One region of the Paenibacillus lentus genome, then DNA from elsewhere that is predicted to be linked to it. Evidence: predicted binding sites of a transcription regulator. Region 1 holds the regulator's gene; the other holds the start of a gene.

Region 1 (7,469 bases):
ATTCATTCATTTCGAATATCCCGATTTCGTTCGTAGAACCAAAACGATTCTTCACGGCACGAAGCAAGCGATAGGAATGATGTCTTTCTCCTTCAAAATACAGCACGCAGTCCACCATATGCTCCAGCAGCCGCGGACCGGCGATAGCCCCCTCCTTCGTCACATGCCCGACCAATACCGTGGCGATGCCCCGGCCTTTGGCGATACGCATGAAACGCGCTGTAGATTCACGAACCTGGGCTACACTGCCCGGCGCACTGGTTACTTCCGGCAAATATACGGTTTGAATGGAGTCGATGACAAGAAAATTCGGCTGCAGATCATCGATTGCCGCTTCAATGGAATCCATATCGCTCTCACACAGAACATATAAATTCTCTGATAAAGCTCCAAGTCTTTCCGCCCTCATTTTCGTTTGACGGATCGATTCCTCACCAGATATATACAGGACTTTCAACCCGGCCTTCGCCATCTCGTGAGATGTCTGAAGCAGCAAGGTCGATTTACCGATCCCGGGGTCACCGCCGACGAGAACGAGCGAACCTGGCACAACTCCACCGCCAAGCACGCGGTTAAGCTCTCCGATTCCCGTAACGATCCGCGGTTCTTTGCCACTTTCTATATTTATGATGGGAAGCGGCTTTTCTTTCGTATGAAATAGACCAGAGGACATCCCCTGCGTCTTAACAACTTTTTCGGTTTCTTCGACCATGGAGTTCCATGAACCGCAGCCCGGACATTTTCCATACCATTTTGGCGATTCATATCCGCACTCCGTGCAAAAGAACTTCGTCTTTACTTTAACCATTTCTCTCTCCTTAAAATATCTGCAAAATTTAACAACCTTGCAGCAACCCGCGAAGGGTAACACTCAAAGTTTACCATTGTTTCAGATTTAACGTAAAGGCTTTTCGGATGGTTTGCGTAAATATGGGAATAATCACGAAAAGACAGCCTGAGAAACATCTGTTTCCCAAGCTGTCTTGCATAACTTCTAGCAAAGCCTGCAATCGATGATTACATCAATCGCTATGCTCATAAATTGAAATTACTTGGCGCTTTTTGAAAAAGTGCCTGATTTTTTCACGGACAAACCGCCATCTTCCACATCAATCGTTAACGAATCGCCTTTCTGAACATTACCGGTCAGCAGCTCTTCGGACAAACGATCCTCGATATGCTTCTGAATGGCCCGGCGAAGCGGACGCGCCCCGTAAGCTGGATCGAAGCCTTCTTTAGCGAGAAACTCCTTCGCTTCATCCGTCAGGACGAAGTCCACATCGAACTCTTGCAGTCGTTTACGCAGTTCTTCAGCCATCAAGGTTACAATTTCGCCGATATGCGATTTCTCGAGGGAATGGAAGACAATGATTTCATCGATCCGGTTAAGGAATTCCGGACGGAAGCTCTTCTTCAGTTCCTCCATCACTTTGCCCTTCATATTGTCATAATCGGCTCCGGAGTCCTCTACCGCAGTGAAACCAAGTCGTGTATTGCGTCTAATTGCTTCTGCCCCGACGTTCGAGGTAAGAATAATTAATGTGTTACGGAAGTCCACTACACGCCCCTTCGAATCGGTCAATCGACCATCCTCAAGCACCTGTAGTAGGATGTTGAATACTTCCGGGTGAGCTTTCTCGATTTCATCCAGCAGTACGACGGAATAAGGTTTACGGCGCACTTTTTCCGTCAATTGTCCTCCTTCTTCATAACCGACATATCCAGGAGGGGCACCTACAAGACGTGCAGTAGAATGCTTCTCCATGTACTCGGACATGTCAATACGAATCACAGCGTTCTCATCACCGAACATCGCTTCGGCAAGCGCGCGCGCCAGCTCCGTCTTACCGACCCCTGTAGGTCCTAGGAAGATAAAGGAGCCCATCGGACGCTTCGGATCCTTAAGTCCAGCACGTGCCCTGCGGATGGCACGGCTGACCGCTTTCACCGCTTCGTCCTGGCCAATGACACGTTCATGCAGGATTTGCTCCATATTAAGCAATCTTTCCGTCTCTTCTTCCTTCAGCTTGCTTACAGGAATACCAGTCCAGCTGGCTACAACCTGAGCGATATCCTCTGGCGTTACCTCAGAATCTGTGCGGCCTTGCTTCTCTTTCCATTGATTCTTCGTAACATCCAGCTCTTCGCGGATTTTCTGTTCCGTATCGCGCAGTGCGGCAGCTTTCTCGAACTCCTGGCTTTGCACAGCTGCATCCTTCTCTTTGCGGATGTCTTCAAGACGGCTCTCCAACTGCTTCAGATTAGGCGGGACCGTATAAGAGTTAAGCCGTACCTTCGATCCGGCCTCATCAATCAAGTCGATGGCTTTATCGGGCAGAAATCGATCCTGAATATATCGATCAGACAGCTTAACCGCCTGTTCAATTGCTTCATCCGTAATTTTCACACGGTGGTGAGCCTCATAACGATCGCGGAGTCCATGCAAAATTTGGATGGCTTCGTCAACGGACGGCTGATCGACTGTAATCGGCTGGAAACGGCGCTCCAGCGCAGCATCCTTTTCGATATATTTACGATACTCATCCAATGTCGTTGCCCCGATGCACTGCAGCTCACCGCGAGCAAGCGCCGGCTTCAGGATGTTGGAAGCGTCGATTGCCCCTTCCGCTCCGCCTGCACCAATCAACGTATGCAATTCGTCAATAAACAGGATGATATTCCCGGCCTGACGGATTTCGTCCATTATTTTCTTCAAACGATCTTCAAACTCACCGCGATATTTGGTGCCTGCTACAACAGAACCCATATCGAGGGTCATTACTCTTTTATCACGCAAAGTTTCAGGGATTTCGTTATTAATAATTTTCTGGGCCAAGCCCTCGGCGATCGCAGTTTTACCTACACCCGGCTCACCGATCAATACCGGATTGTTCTTCGTCCGGCGGCTGAGTACCTGAATGACCCGTTCGATTTCTTTGCTTCTGCCGATAACCGGGTCAAGGTTGCTCTCTTTCGCCGACTCTGTCAAATCGCGAGCCAAGCTGTCTAGCGTTGGCGTATTTACATTGGCCGGAGTACCATGATGGCTGGAAACCGCCTCGCTGCTTCCAAGCAGTTGCAGTACTTGCTGGCGCGCTTTGTTCAGGCTGATGCCCAAATTGTTCAGTACCCGTGCAGCAACGCCCTCGCCTTCCCGAATCAGGCCAAGCAGAATATGCTCAGTTCCTACATAAGTATGGCCGAGCTTACGAGCCTCATCCATAGATAGTTCGATGACTTTCTTTGCTCTAGGCGTATATGCAATATTCGCTGGTTGTTCTTGACCGCGTCCAATTAAGGTCTCTACTTCATCCTGAATTTTCTCCAGGCCCAGTCCAAGACCAATCAACGCTTTAGCCGCAATTCCTTCCCCCTCGCGAATCAGGCCAAGCAAAATATGCTCTGTTCCAATATTGTTATGTCCAAGCCGTACCGCTTCTTCTTGGGCAAGTGCCAATACCTTCTGGGCACGCTCCGTAAATCTTCCAAACATCATACTCCTACACCTCCATGAATGTTGTTTCTTATTTACCCAATTTCTCTCGAATCAGCTTCGCGCGATACATATCGCGTTCACCCGGAGACATGCTGACCTGAAATTTTTTCTGTAAAAAACCAGGCTGGGTCATGACAGTCAGTTCATTCAGTACCTGTACAGACAACGCATCGATCAATCCAAGATCCACGCCGAGTCTGACGTCGGACAGCCGCTGAGCTGCCTCTTTGGAATCCATGATTGCTGCATATAACAATATGCCATAGGAACGCATAACGCGATCGGTCATCCGCAGGCGAGATTCCGACAGCAATCTCTCTCTGGCCGACTTCTCATGCTCGATAATTTGCATAACGACACTGTACAAATTTTCAATAATTTCAGATTCGCTTTGTCCCAGTGTAATCTGATTTGAGATTTGAAACAAGTTCCCTGTTGCTTCACTGCCTTCGCCATAAATCCCGCGAACCGTCAGACCGACCTGGGATACAGCAGATAGTATCCGATTAATTTGCTGGGTCAGCACCAGTGCCGGCAAATGCATCATGACCGAAGCCCTAAGCCCTGTCCCTACATTCGTAGGACAGCTGGTGAGAAAGCCGCGGTGATCGTCAAAGGCATAATCTACATGTGCTTCAAAAATATCATCCACTGAGGTCGCTTTATCCCAAGCTTCTTGAACCTGCAGCCCAGGGTATAGACATTGGATTCTAAGATGATCCTCTTCATTCACCATGATGCTTAAGCTCTCGTCTTCACTTATAAATACAGCACCGCTTCTGGACTCATTAGCCAGGTTGGGGCTGATCAGATGCTTCTCTACGAGCACTTTCTTATCCAGCTCATCCAAATCCGCGAGCAAAACCGGCGAGAGCTGCCCGAATTGTTGCATCCGCTCGTCTGCCAATACGCTTTCCAGTTGATTCAGCACATCCTCGGACTGCTGATTCGTGGCCAGCATAGGAAACGGTCTGTTCAGCAAATTTCGCGCAATTCGGACACGGCTGCTAATGACGATTTCGGACTCCTTGCCTCCGCTTCTCATCCACTCGCTAAGCGGTTGTTCTGTAAACCGACGATTTGCCATTGCACTCTCCTCCTACTCTGAGGAAATATTCTTCTCAAGCTCGCGAATTTGATCTCGAAGGGCAGCTGCTTCCTCGAATTCTTCCTGGTGAATTCGGTACTGCAGCTCCTTGCGGAGATCATCGAGCTTGCGTTTGATTTGAAGGTGACTGCCCACTCTTTTAGGGACTTTGCCCACATGCACCGTGTTGCCATGCACTCTTTTGAAAAGCGGGTCAAGTCGGTTGTTGAAATATTTATAACAGGAACTGCATCCAAAGCGCCCAATCTTGCTAAATTGGGAATAGGTTAGCCCGCACTCTTCGCACCGAAGATTCTCAGGAGCTTTGTTGCCCTGTGCATGGCTTCCAGGGGTGAAATCCAGCAACCCGGACAGCAGGCTATGGATCGAAAATCCACCCGATGTTCCAGGTATAAGCTCTCCCTTCTCTCTAGCACAGGCTTCACAGATGTGAAACTCAGTTTTCTCACCATTCACAATCTTGGTAAAATGCAGTGTTGCAGGTCGTTTGCCGCATTCCTGACAATGCATAGAACGTCCCCTCCCTTACGGATAGACTCGTTAACCTAACAGTGAAATCAACATGGCTTTCATAATCCTAGCTCGAAGCTGATCACGCTCTGGCAATTTCAGCATTAATACTTCTCTAGAAATGGCTGCTCTCATAAGTGCTGCCTCACGCCTGTTCAAGAATCGGGCTTCCTCCAATTGATATATTAGCCCTTCTGCGGCTGTTTGACCCATTTCATTGCCAATCGTCTTATGCAGATGCGTGTGCAGACTGGTCGGACCAGGCAGCTCGATCCGCCGGATTCTGATGTAACCACCACCGCCTCGCTTACTCTCCACCAGGTATCCTTTTTCCAGAGTAAACCTTGTACTGATTACGTAGTTGATTTGCGATGGAACACAGGAAAACTGGTCAGCCAAATCATTGCGTTGAATTTCAACGGTTCCTTCAGGACTTTCATGCAAAATACCCTTAAGATATTGTTCGATAATATCAGAGATATTACGCAATCCACCATCCCTCCCATGCTCAAACGTGAAGCCGACACGAAATGCCGCCTCGTCCGGCAAAGTTTTCCGTATAATTCGTTTATAATTCGTTCTATGGCTACCGTTTGTTGACTTTGACTTTCTTTGACTTTGACTTCATTATATCATATTTTTTTGCTTTGCCAAGAGGTGTCTTTATATATTTTAGTGTAAGCTAAGGACGTTAATTCTGCCCTGCCGGCGCAGGTTGTCCGGCATCTTTATATATTTCAGTGTAACCTGAGACGAGGAAGTTATACAAAGACAGGAGGATAGCCGTTGTTGAATCATGAGGATATGCCATGTGCATTGTAACCCATGCCAGCATAAGCCCTCATTTTCTTCAAATTCATAGAGAAAAAAAGTATGCATTCTAAATAAGCAAACCGCAGATCAGGATATCCTATAAAAAGCAACCGGGAGGAGTTCAGTTCATTTCATTTCAGTTCAGTTGAACAAGCTAATTATCATCACTGCAGTTGTACTGGCAAATGCAATCCTCGCGTGCAATCCTCGCGCAAACCCACCCACCTTGCGGATTCCATACGATCGATTGAACCACAATGTTCATGGCCGTGAGACAGGCTGATCAATAAACCTCTCCAAATATTTTTCGGATCTACCAGAGAGTTGATTTTTTGCAGTTCGGATACATCTACTTGGAATTTTTTGGCGATAGACGAAAACGTTTCGTTCCCTTTAGCTGCGCTGGGTGTTGCGCGTGGTGCGAGGCATGATTACTTAGGATGCCTTAGGTGAATTAGGGATTGGTAAATGACAAGAATGGAGAATGGTGATGCTTGGTGAATGATAAGCTAGTTGTTGATTTTAGTTGGCCTTGAGTGTGGTTGGCTGGCCTTAAAGTGGGTTGAGTTTGGTTGAGCTTTAGGTGGTTGAGCTTTAGGTTGGTTGAGCTTGAGTGTAGTTAGCCTTGAGGTTGGGTTGGTCAGCATCATAAGGCGCCGATCAGCGTGTGCTGGGACAGCCATTGAGTTTTTGGCGTAATGCTCAGTATTAGGCGTATTGCTGACCTTGGGCACAATGCTAAGTATTAAGCATAGTGCTTGCCATAACGCTCAGTATTGGGAATAATGCTAATATATTAAGCATATGCTAAGTATTTGCATAACACAGACTTTTGAGCATAACACTGACTAGTAAAGTTTACTCCTGCTCTAATGCAGCTAATGAATTCTTAGCTGATTAGATGGAGGGGTGAGGTGGCGTGGCGTCAATATCTTCGCAAGTATGAGCTAGCTGTATTTCCTACAGTTAGTTGACGGGTTTTTGTCGTATGGTGGGTATCTAACTGGAGAACTGCAACTAGAATAAAAAGTGGACAGTCCTTAAGTGAACCTAGATAATAATCCTTAAGGGAGAGATGTCCGGATGGAACGTAATAGTTACAGTGAAGAGTTTAAGAAGCAGACAGTGAAGTATATTTTAGAGCAAAGTAAGTCCATGCCGCAGTTGGCCGAAGAACTCGGTATATCTGCCGGTGTGTTGCACAACTGGAAAGCACTTTACCGCGATGAAATCCAGCTGGAATCTTTAGTCACACCGGAGAGAGTGCGTCAACTCGAACAACAACTGCGTAAAAAGGAACTGGAGAATCAAGAGAAGGAGCGGGAAAATCAAGATCTCCAGGAAGAACTCGCTATATTAAAAAAGGCGCTGCACATCTTCAGCAAAGAAAGGAACTGAGGTTCCAATTCATTGAAGAACATCGCTCCGAGTTTTCGGTGGAGAAGATGTGCAAGGTTTTACAAGTGTCTCGGAGTGGCTTCTACAAGTGGCAAAAGGCATTGCCTAGCGAGCAGAAACTTCGAAAGGCGAAGGTTCTGGAGA
Region 2 (7,469 bases), 780 kb from region 1:
GCTTCGACAGATCCCTCCGCCCCTATTAAATCCATCAACGAACGAAGGAGATCTCTCGCCAATCGTTACCGCACTACTTAGCTCAGCTTCCGAGGACGGCCGCTACTATGCGCTAGCTCCTACTTTTCATAGCGAAGCGCTATATTTCAACAAGAAGCTGTTTGATGAATATAACATCACTTATCCGTACGACGGAATGAGCTGGAGCGATGTATTTGCTCTGGCGCAGCGATTTCCTGCTGAAGATAAAGAAGGCAACCGCTTGTACGGCATCCAAATGAATTATTACAAGAACGTGACGATGAACTATATCCTTAAAGCCGGGGAGACTGAGAACTTGTCTTATTTCGATCCCCATACCATGAAAGTGACAATGAATACCGAACACTGGAAATCGATCTGGTCCAACGCGGTTCAGGCTTTCCGTGCAGGTGTCGTTTATGACCTAGGAGAAGAGCTTGATTCAATGAAGCATCCGGCATTCTTGACAGAGGATGCGGCAATGACTGTGAGCTCCAATGTTCTCGCTTATAACTTCGAGCCCTTTTCCCATTTTGAAGGCGGTACAATGCTTGACTGGGGAGTGGTTAGCGCGCCTATAGACCCGTTGAATCCAGATACCTCCAACTTTTATGAGATCTTTGACTTTTTTGGCGTCTCTTCAATTTCAGAGCATCCGGAAGAAGCGCTTGAACTCGTCAAATTCATTGCTGGCGATGCTCTTAACAGCCGTCTGCTGGCTCAAAAACAGCCCAATTACGGCTTGCCGGCCGTAACTGAATATGTCCACCCGGTAGGCGAGCGTGATCTCTCTCCCCTTTATTCGCTTCAGGCCAACCCCGATTATATCGACATATATGACAAGGTCGACGCCAATGTGCTGGATGCATTTCAATCTGCGGCACAATCCGTCTTAGATCGGCTACTGGCTGACGAACTAACGCTGGAGGAGGCGCTTAGAGAGACGGAACTGCGGGGTCAAGAAGCGGTCGATGCCGCCATTGCCGAGCTTAAATTGAAGCAGCAAGGGAATTAGCACACTGCCACGCTCCCGGTGAACCCGAACCCTGTAGCACCTTTTGGCTAGATGTCTGTCTGCCGATGTAGGACGTCTAGCCGAATAGGCGACATGCGTATTGGCGCGGTTTAAAAATTCCCACTTGAATTTTAATGTCCAATACCATATAATCATTTTTGTTACGCTAAATTTGCGCCCGTGGTCCAATGGATATGACGTAGGCCTCCGGAGCCTGAGATCGAGGTTCGATTCCTCGCGGGCGCGCCATCTCAATTTTCACCTCGAACACACAAACCTACAGAGCCTTCTAACGAAGGCTCTTTTAGTTCATAAAATATCTCAGCTTTTCCAAAAGGCACCTTCAGGTGCTTTTTGTTTTTTTATAGTTTGACCATCTTTGACTTTCTGTTTGAAATTGTTTATGATGAGGTTAATATTTCTCGATTACGTCAATTATGAGATTGATTGAATCGATACCAATTTTTATATTACAATAGGAGCTATACTGCTAACTTCGCGATCGGCCCCACCTTTACGCAAGGAGCGCACGTAATAGCTTGAACCAATCTAAGGAGGTTTTATCGGTGAGTTATATTCCAATGGTCGTTGAACAGAGCAACCGCGGAGAACGCGCATACGACATTTATTCCAGACTGCTGAAAGACCGTATTATCTTCCTTGGTAGCGGAGTGAATGACGTCGTTGCCAACTCCATCATCGCTCAAATGCTGTTCCTGGATGCAGAAGACCCGGGCAAAGATATTCATTTGTATATTAACAGCCCCGGCGGATCGATTACGGCAGGTATGGCCATTTACGATACGATGCAATATATCAAATCAGATGTCTCCACGATTTGCGTAGGCCTCGCTGCTTCCATGGGTGCATTCCTCTTGAATGCCGGCACTAAAGGTAAACGCTATGCGCTACCTAACAGTGAAATCATGATTCACCAGCCACTTGGTGGAGCTGAAGGACAAGCCACTGACATCGAGATTCGTGCTCGCCGCATTCTCAAAATGCGCGATAAATTAAATCACATTCTAGCCGAACGTACGGGGCAGCCGCTGGAGCGGATCGAGAAGGACACAGATCGTGATTACTTCATGAGCGCTGCCGAGGCTATGGAATACGGCATTGTAGACAAAGTCATTGAGAGAGTAACTCCTGAAGGAGTGTAACTACTACTAAAATACAAGACTGTCCTCCAAAAATAGCTTGGAGGACAGTCTTTCTTGTAATAGGGTGCTATGGACAAAGGAGCGACAATGAAATGAGCAATAACCGGACGAACAAACAATATGACATCAGCTATAACCTTGGTCAGGTAGCCATGGGTATGGAGCCTGCCGATTTGGTCATTACTAATGGCACATTAGTTAATGTATACACGGGCGAATTGATAGCGAACACGGATGTAGCCATCAAGGATGGCCGAATTGCATACGTAGGCCAAGCCTCGCATACGATTGGTGCAAGCACGCAAGTCATCGATGCTGCTGGGCGATATATTTCTCCGGGTCTGCTGGATGGTCATATGCACGTAGAGAGCACGATGCTGTCCGTAACGGAATTTTCCAAGGCAGCTCTCGCCAAGGGGACCACCGCGATATTTATGGACCCGCATGAAATTGCCAATGTATTCGGAACGGAAGGCGTCCGCCTCATGCATGAGGAAGGGCGTGGCTTGCCGCTTAAAGTGTACACAACATTCCCTTCCTGCGTTCCGTCCACGACAGACTTAGAGGATGCCGGCGCCGAGCTTCAGGTTACCGATATCGCTGAAGGCATGACCTGGGACGGTGTGGCTGGTCTCGGTGAAGTGATGAACTTTCCCGGAGTCGTACATGGCGAGCCTAAAATGACGGGAGAAATTAAGGCCACGATGCAGGCTGGCAAGGCAGTGACCGGTCATTTCCCTAGCGATGACGAGCAGCAGCTTCAAGCCTATATCGCCGCGGGAGTCACCTCCTGCCATGAGACTGTCACGCGGGAGCAAGGCCTGACCAAGCTAAGACTCGGCATGCATCTGATGATCCGCGAGGGCTCTGCCTGGCATGACGTCAAGGAGGTCATCAAGGTCGTTACTGAGGATCAGGTACGAACCGATAACATCATGCTCGTTACCGATGATGTCTACCCAGAGACGCTTGTCGAGAAAGGACATCTCAATCATGTCATTCGCCGAGCCATTGAGGAAGGCGTTGATCCGGTTACTGCAATTCAAATGGGGACGATTAACACAGCTCGATACTTCAAACTGGATGGAGATATCGGCGGAATCGCTCCAGGAAAATGCGCCGACCTGCTGCTCATCGATGATTTACATCAAATGGAGCCCTCTACCGTAATAACGAACGGAGAGCTGATTTATAATGAAGGTAAGCTGTTAGCGGAGTTCCCAAACTACGTCTATCCGGAGAAAATTCGACAATCAATTCATTTAGCCAGACCGCTGACCGCTAGCGATTTTCTTCTACCGAGCCAAACCCAGAACACAAGCACCAAAGTACGCTTGATTCAGGCTATAGAGAACAGTGCCCGCACGGCCAAAGCCACAGCTACATTGCATGTAATCGAGGGCATAATTCAACCGGATCCAGAGCAGGATATCGTGCAGCTAGCGTGCATTGAGCGCCATCATGGGACAGGGCAAATCTCTCTAGCCTTTGCTCAGGGCTTTCATTTGAAAAGAGGAGCTGTTGCCTCTACGGTAGCTCATGACAGCCATAATCTGCTCGTCATGGGAACGAATGCCGCCGATATGGCCATTGCAGCCAATGAGCTCGCTAAGCTTGGCGGTGGTATGATCGCCGTCTGCGATGGTCAAATCCTCGCATCGGTACCGATGGTTATCGCAGGACTGATGTCAGATCAGCCGTTGGAGACCGTGACTCGTGAAGTGAAGCAGCTGGCTGCCGCCTGGAAGCAGCTCGGCTGTCCGCTGAATGCGCCGTTCATGACCTTCTCGCTGATCGCTTTGCCCGTCATTCCTGACATCCGCATTTCGAACCGCGGCCTGGTCGATGTGACCGAATTCAAGCTGATTCCCGTGGAAATCAGCGAAGATTAGAACGTGTAGAGTACATTCAGAATGAGGTTTTATAAAACTAGGAATGCCAAGGAGGTTCATCATGAAAATAGATATATGGTCAGACTTCGCATGTCCATTCTGTTATATTGGCAAGCGTAAATTCGAAGCAGCGCTGGAGAAATTCCCCCACCGTGACCAAGTCGAGGTCGGCTTCCGCAGCTTCGAGCTTGCTCCTGACGCGCAGAAGAATACCGGCAAAGATATGAATACGGTTCTGGCTGAGAAGTATGGCATGCCTTACGAGCGAGCCAAACAAATGAACGACCAAGTCACCCTACAGGCTGCGGAAGTCGGACTAGAATACCACATGGACAGTGTCATTCCCACGAATACCCATGATGCGCATCAACTGACGCACTTCGCCAAGCAGCATGGCAAAGCCAACGAAATGGCCGAACGGCTGTTCAAGGCCTATTTCACTGAAGGGCTCGATCTGGGAGATCTCCCGACCCTAGCCCGGTTAGCCGCTGAGATTGGCCTAAACGAGCACGATGCGCTCAAGACTCTTGAAGAAGCCCCCTTAAACCACACGGTCACCGAAGAGCTGCAGGAAGGCGCGCGGCTCGGGATCACCGGAGTACCGTTCTTCGTATTCAATAATAAATATGCCGTATCTGGCGCACAACCGAGCGAGACGTTCCTAGAGGTGCTGCAGCAGGTATGGCAGGAAGAGCAGCAGCAGCCTCTGCAAGTCATTACTGGCGAAGCCGGCGGCAACTCGGGGGCCGGGTCTAATTCAGATCCATCCTGCTCAGACGACTCCTGTTCCGTCTAATACTCCGTTCCCCTTATAGTCAGCTGATCAATGAATACCATCCGCTGCTATGAGGGGAGTTTTCTCACATCATATAAGATTAACGAGTAATACCAACAAGAACCAAGATAATACGAAATCATCCAACAATACCGCTTCGCTCCACGCTCTCCACGAAATATTTCACCCATCCCCAAGCCCTTATACATCAAGGAATTAATCCTAGTTCGTTATTCCGGGGTGTTATAATCAATGCAGCTAACACAGTCACATGTTTACATAACAAAATATCAATACTTTATTTTATATTTGCATAACATATGGTAATTATAGATAACAAATCAGTTTATTATTTGTTATATGTGGTGCAATCGAGGTTTATTCAACAAAAAAAGGCCTTCCGCATGATCGATGATCCTCGGAAGGCCTCGTGACAAACTACGGTTGTCTTGTAAAATCAAACGGATCCGTACCCGCTGGAAGCAGCTGTGAGAAAGGGAAATAGAATTCTGGAAATCCGTTCACATAAGGCAAATACTCATAGAGCGGGAAGAAGATAACTACTCCCTCGTCTTTCACATAATACGATGGATTCGGACCAATCGTCTTAAAATTACCGAAATACCCCTGTGTTTGCTGAAGTTGTTGTGCAATCGCCGGGTCAACGATTTGGCGGTAATTTGGATTTGCCCGCAGCAATTCGTCAAGCGTAAGCAGCTTGCCATCCTCTAGACGGAAGGTTAATCCCTCCCGGTAGCTATTCCCATGCGCTCCCCCCGTGTAAGCGTAGGTTTGCTCATAGAGACTGAGGATACCATTTTTGTTATACGTGACAAAGTAATTGCTTAGAAACTCATATTCATGGCCGCTCGGAGAAGGCCCGGTTTGTTTCATTTCTTGGACGGATTTCTTCACAAACGCTTCTGCCCGAGCTTTAAAAAACGAGTTGAGCTTCCGTTGGACGGACTTACTCTTCAAACCGCTAATTTGCGGATACTCGGCTTTAATCGAAGCCCCCGGTAAAGACTTCGTTAGCGTTCGCGTCTCGACTTTAACCCCTGCCTCCGAGGCTGCTGCGGTTCTTGGGGCATTTGCTGCAAATTGGGCCCAGCTCACATGTGACTCTCTCTCAGATGCCACGGCTTCACGGATATTGCCCTCAAACAGGGTCCCCGCCGATAACAGCATAAGCGTTAACAAGCTTAGCCCGATTCGCCTCTTCTTCGACATAAACATCTTTATTTCACCTCTTTTCTAGGATAGTCGAATTATGTCCCTCTTCTGGTTAAATCATGCTTAAGGAGCAAAATGAAAAAAACAGCGAAGCGCTAATACGCCTCGCTGTTCATGCTTAACAAACAGGGATCATAATTAAATTGTCCTCATACTAGCGACCGCTCTTCAGCTCCGTCCAGAAATGGTCATACAGCTGCAGCTTATCCTGAACATCACCGAGCCATTCAGTACGGGACAGCTCGTCCGCAGAGAGATTAATCATTGTATCGGCATTGTATTCCTCACTGTGGAATTCCTTCGCTTTGATGTTCGGATCGCTATAGCCGATTGATTCATAATTTTTCGCGCTAACTTCTGGTTCCAACATATAGTTGATGAACTTCTCCGCCAGCTCTTTATTTTTTGCGTCCTTCGGAATCGCGTAGTTGTCAGACCAAATCGTGCCGCCCTCTTTAGGCACCACGTATGCCACATCTGGATTATCCTTGGCGATCACAGATGCGTCACCCGACCAAACAGTGCCGATCCAGCCTTCTTCCTGAATCATCTTATTCTTAATATTATCGGTATCAAAAGCAAGCACGCTCGGCAGCAGCTGCTTCAAATCATCTACCGCAGCGGTAATTTCTGCTTCATCCGTGGAGCTATTCGATTTACCGGCTTTTTTCAGTGCCATTCCAATCACTTCTCGATTATCATCGAGCAGAAGCACCTTACCTTTATACGCTGGATTCCATAGATCTTCCCAGCTATCAATTTCGTCCTTAATGTATTTCTTGTTGTATGCAATTCCCGTCACACCCGTCATGTAGACGATGGAGTATTTGTTGCCCGGGTCAAAAACCGGATCTTTGAATGCCGGATCGATGTTCTCAAAATTCGGGATATTCTCCATATTCAGCGGTGCGAGCAAGTCCTCCTTTATCATGGTGTCTACCATATAGTCGGAGGGCTGGATCAGGTCGTAGCCGCTGCCGCCCGTTTTGATCTTTGCCAGCAGATCCTCATTGTTAGCAAAGACGTCATACACAATTTTCACATCATTTTGCTTCTCAAAATCAGCCAATACTTCCGCGTCAAAGTTATCAGCCCAGCTGTATATATGCAGCGTCTGCTTTCCAGATGCTCCACATCCGGACAGCAGGGATAGTACCCATATACTCGCCAGCAGCACGCCGGCCCATTTCATTTTTTTCAAATCTTAGTCTCCTCTCTTTAATCACCTATGTAAGCTGATGTATTGAATTGGATGCAGGGCAAGTACATGAAATGTTCCTACGACCACTGTTGTTCCCGAATTTCTTGAATTATATAAATTCAGATGATGCGAAATCCGATCACAAAGGTGATCACAAGCCTATGCTATC

Evidence for each region. Region 1 encodes CtsR, which represses protease genes until heat stress. Its sites were predicted from a motif close to ATGGTCAATAAAGGTCAAACA; they were not measured.
Region 2: clpP (ATP-dependent Clp endopeptidase proteolytic subunit ClpP) is a predicted target of CtsR. The motif match lies at 1,403-1,423, and genes of this name have one in related genera.

Annotation. Positions count from the first base shown of each region.
Region 1 is NZ_CP034248.1:1,595,782-1,603,250, reverse strand. Features, by position in the region: gene radA (DNA repair protein RadA) at 1-808, opposite strand, end outside; gene clpC (ATP-dependent protease ATP-binding subunit ClpC) at 1,049-3,496, opposite strand; gene mcsB (protein-arginine kinase McsB) at 3,525-4,583, opposite strand; gene mcsA (protein-arginine kinase activator protein McsA) at 4,596-5,114, opposite strand; gene EIM92_RS07080 (CtsR family transcriptional regulator) at 5,145-5,603, opposite strand; partial or broken gene EIM92_RS07070 (IS3 family transposase) at 7,011-7,469, shown strand, end outside.
Region 2 is NZ_CP034248.1:820,475-827,943, forward strand. Features, by position in the region: gene EIM92_RS03720 (ABC transporter substrate-binding protein) at 1-1,036, shown strand, start outside; tRNA gene EIM92_RS03725 (tRNA-Arg) at 1,211-1,285, shown strand; gene clpP (ATP-dependent Clp endopeptidase proteolytic subunit ClpP) at 1,603-2,199, shown strand; gene ade (adenine deaminase) at 2,292-4,091, shown strand; gene EIM92_RS03740 (DsbA family oxidoreductase) at 4,153-4,887, shown strand; gene EIM92_RS03745 (DUF3298 and DUF4163 domain-containing protein) at 5,305-6,102, opposite strand; gene EIM92_RS03750 (ABC transporter substrate-binding protein) at 6,254-7,291, opposite strand.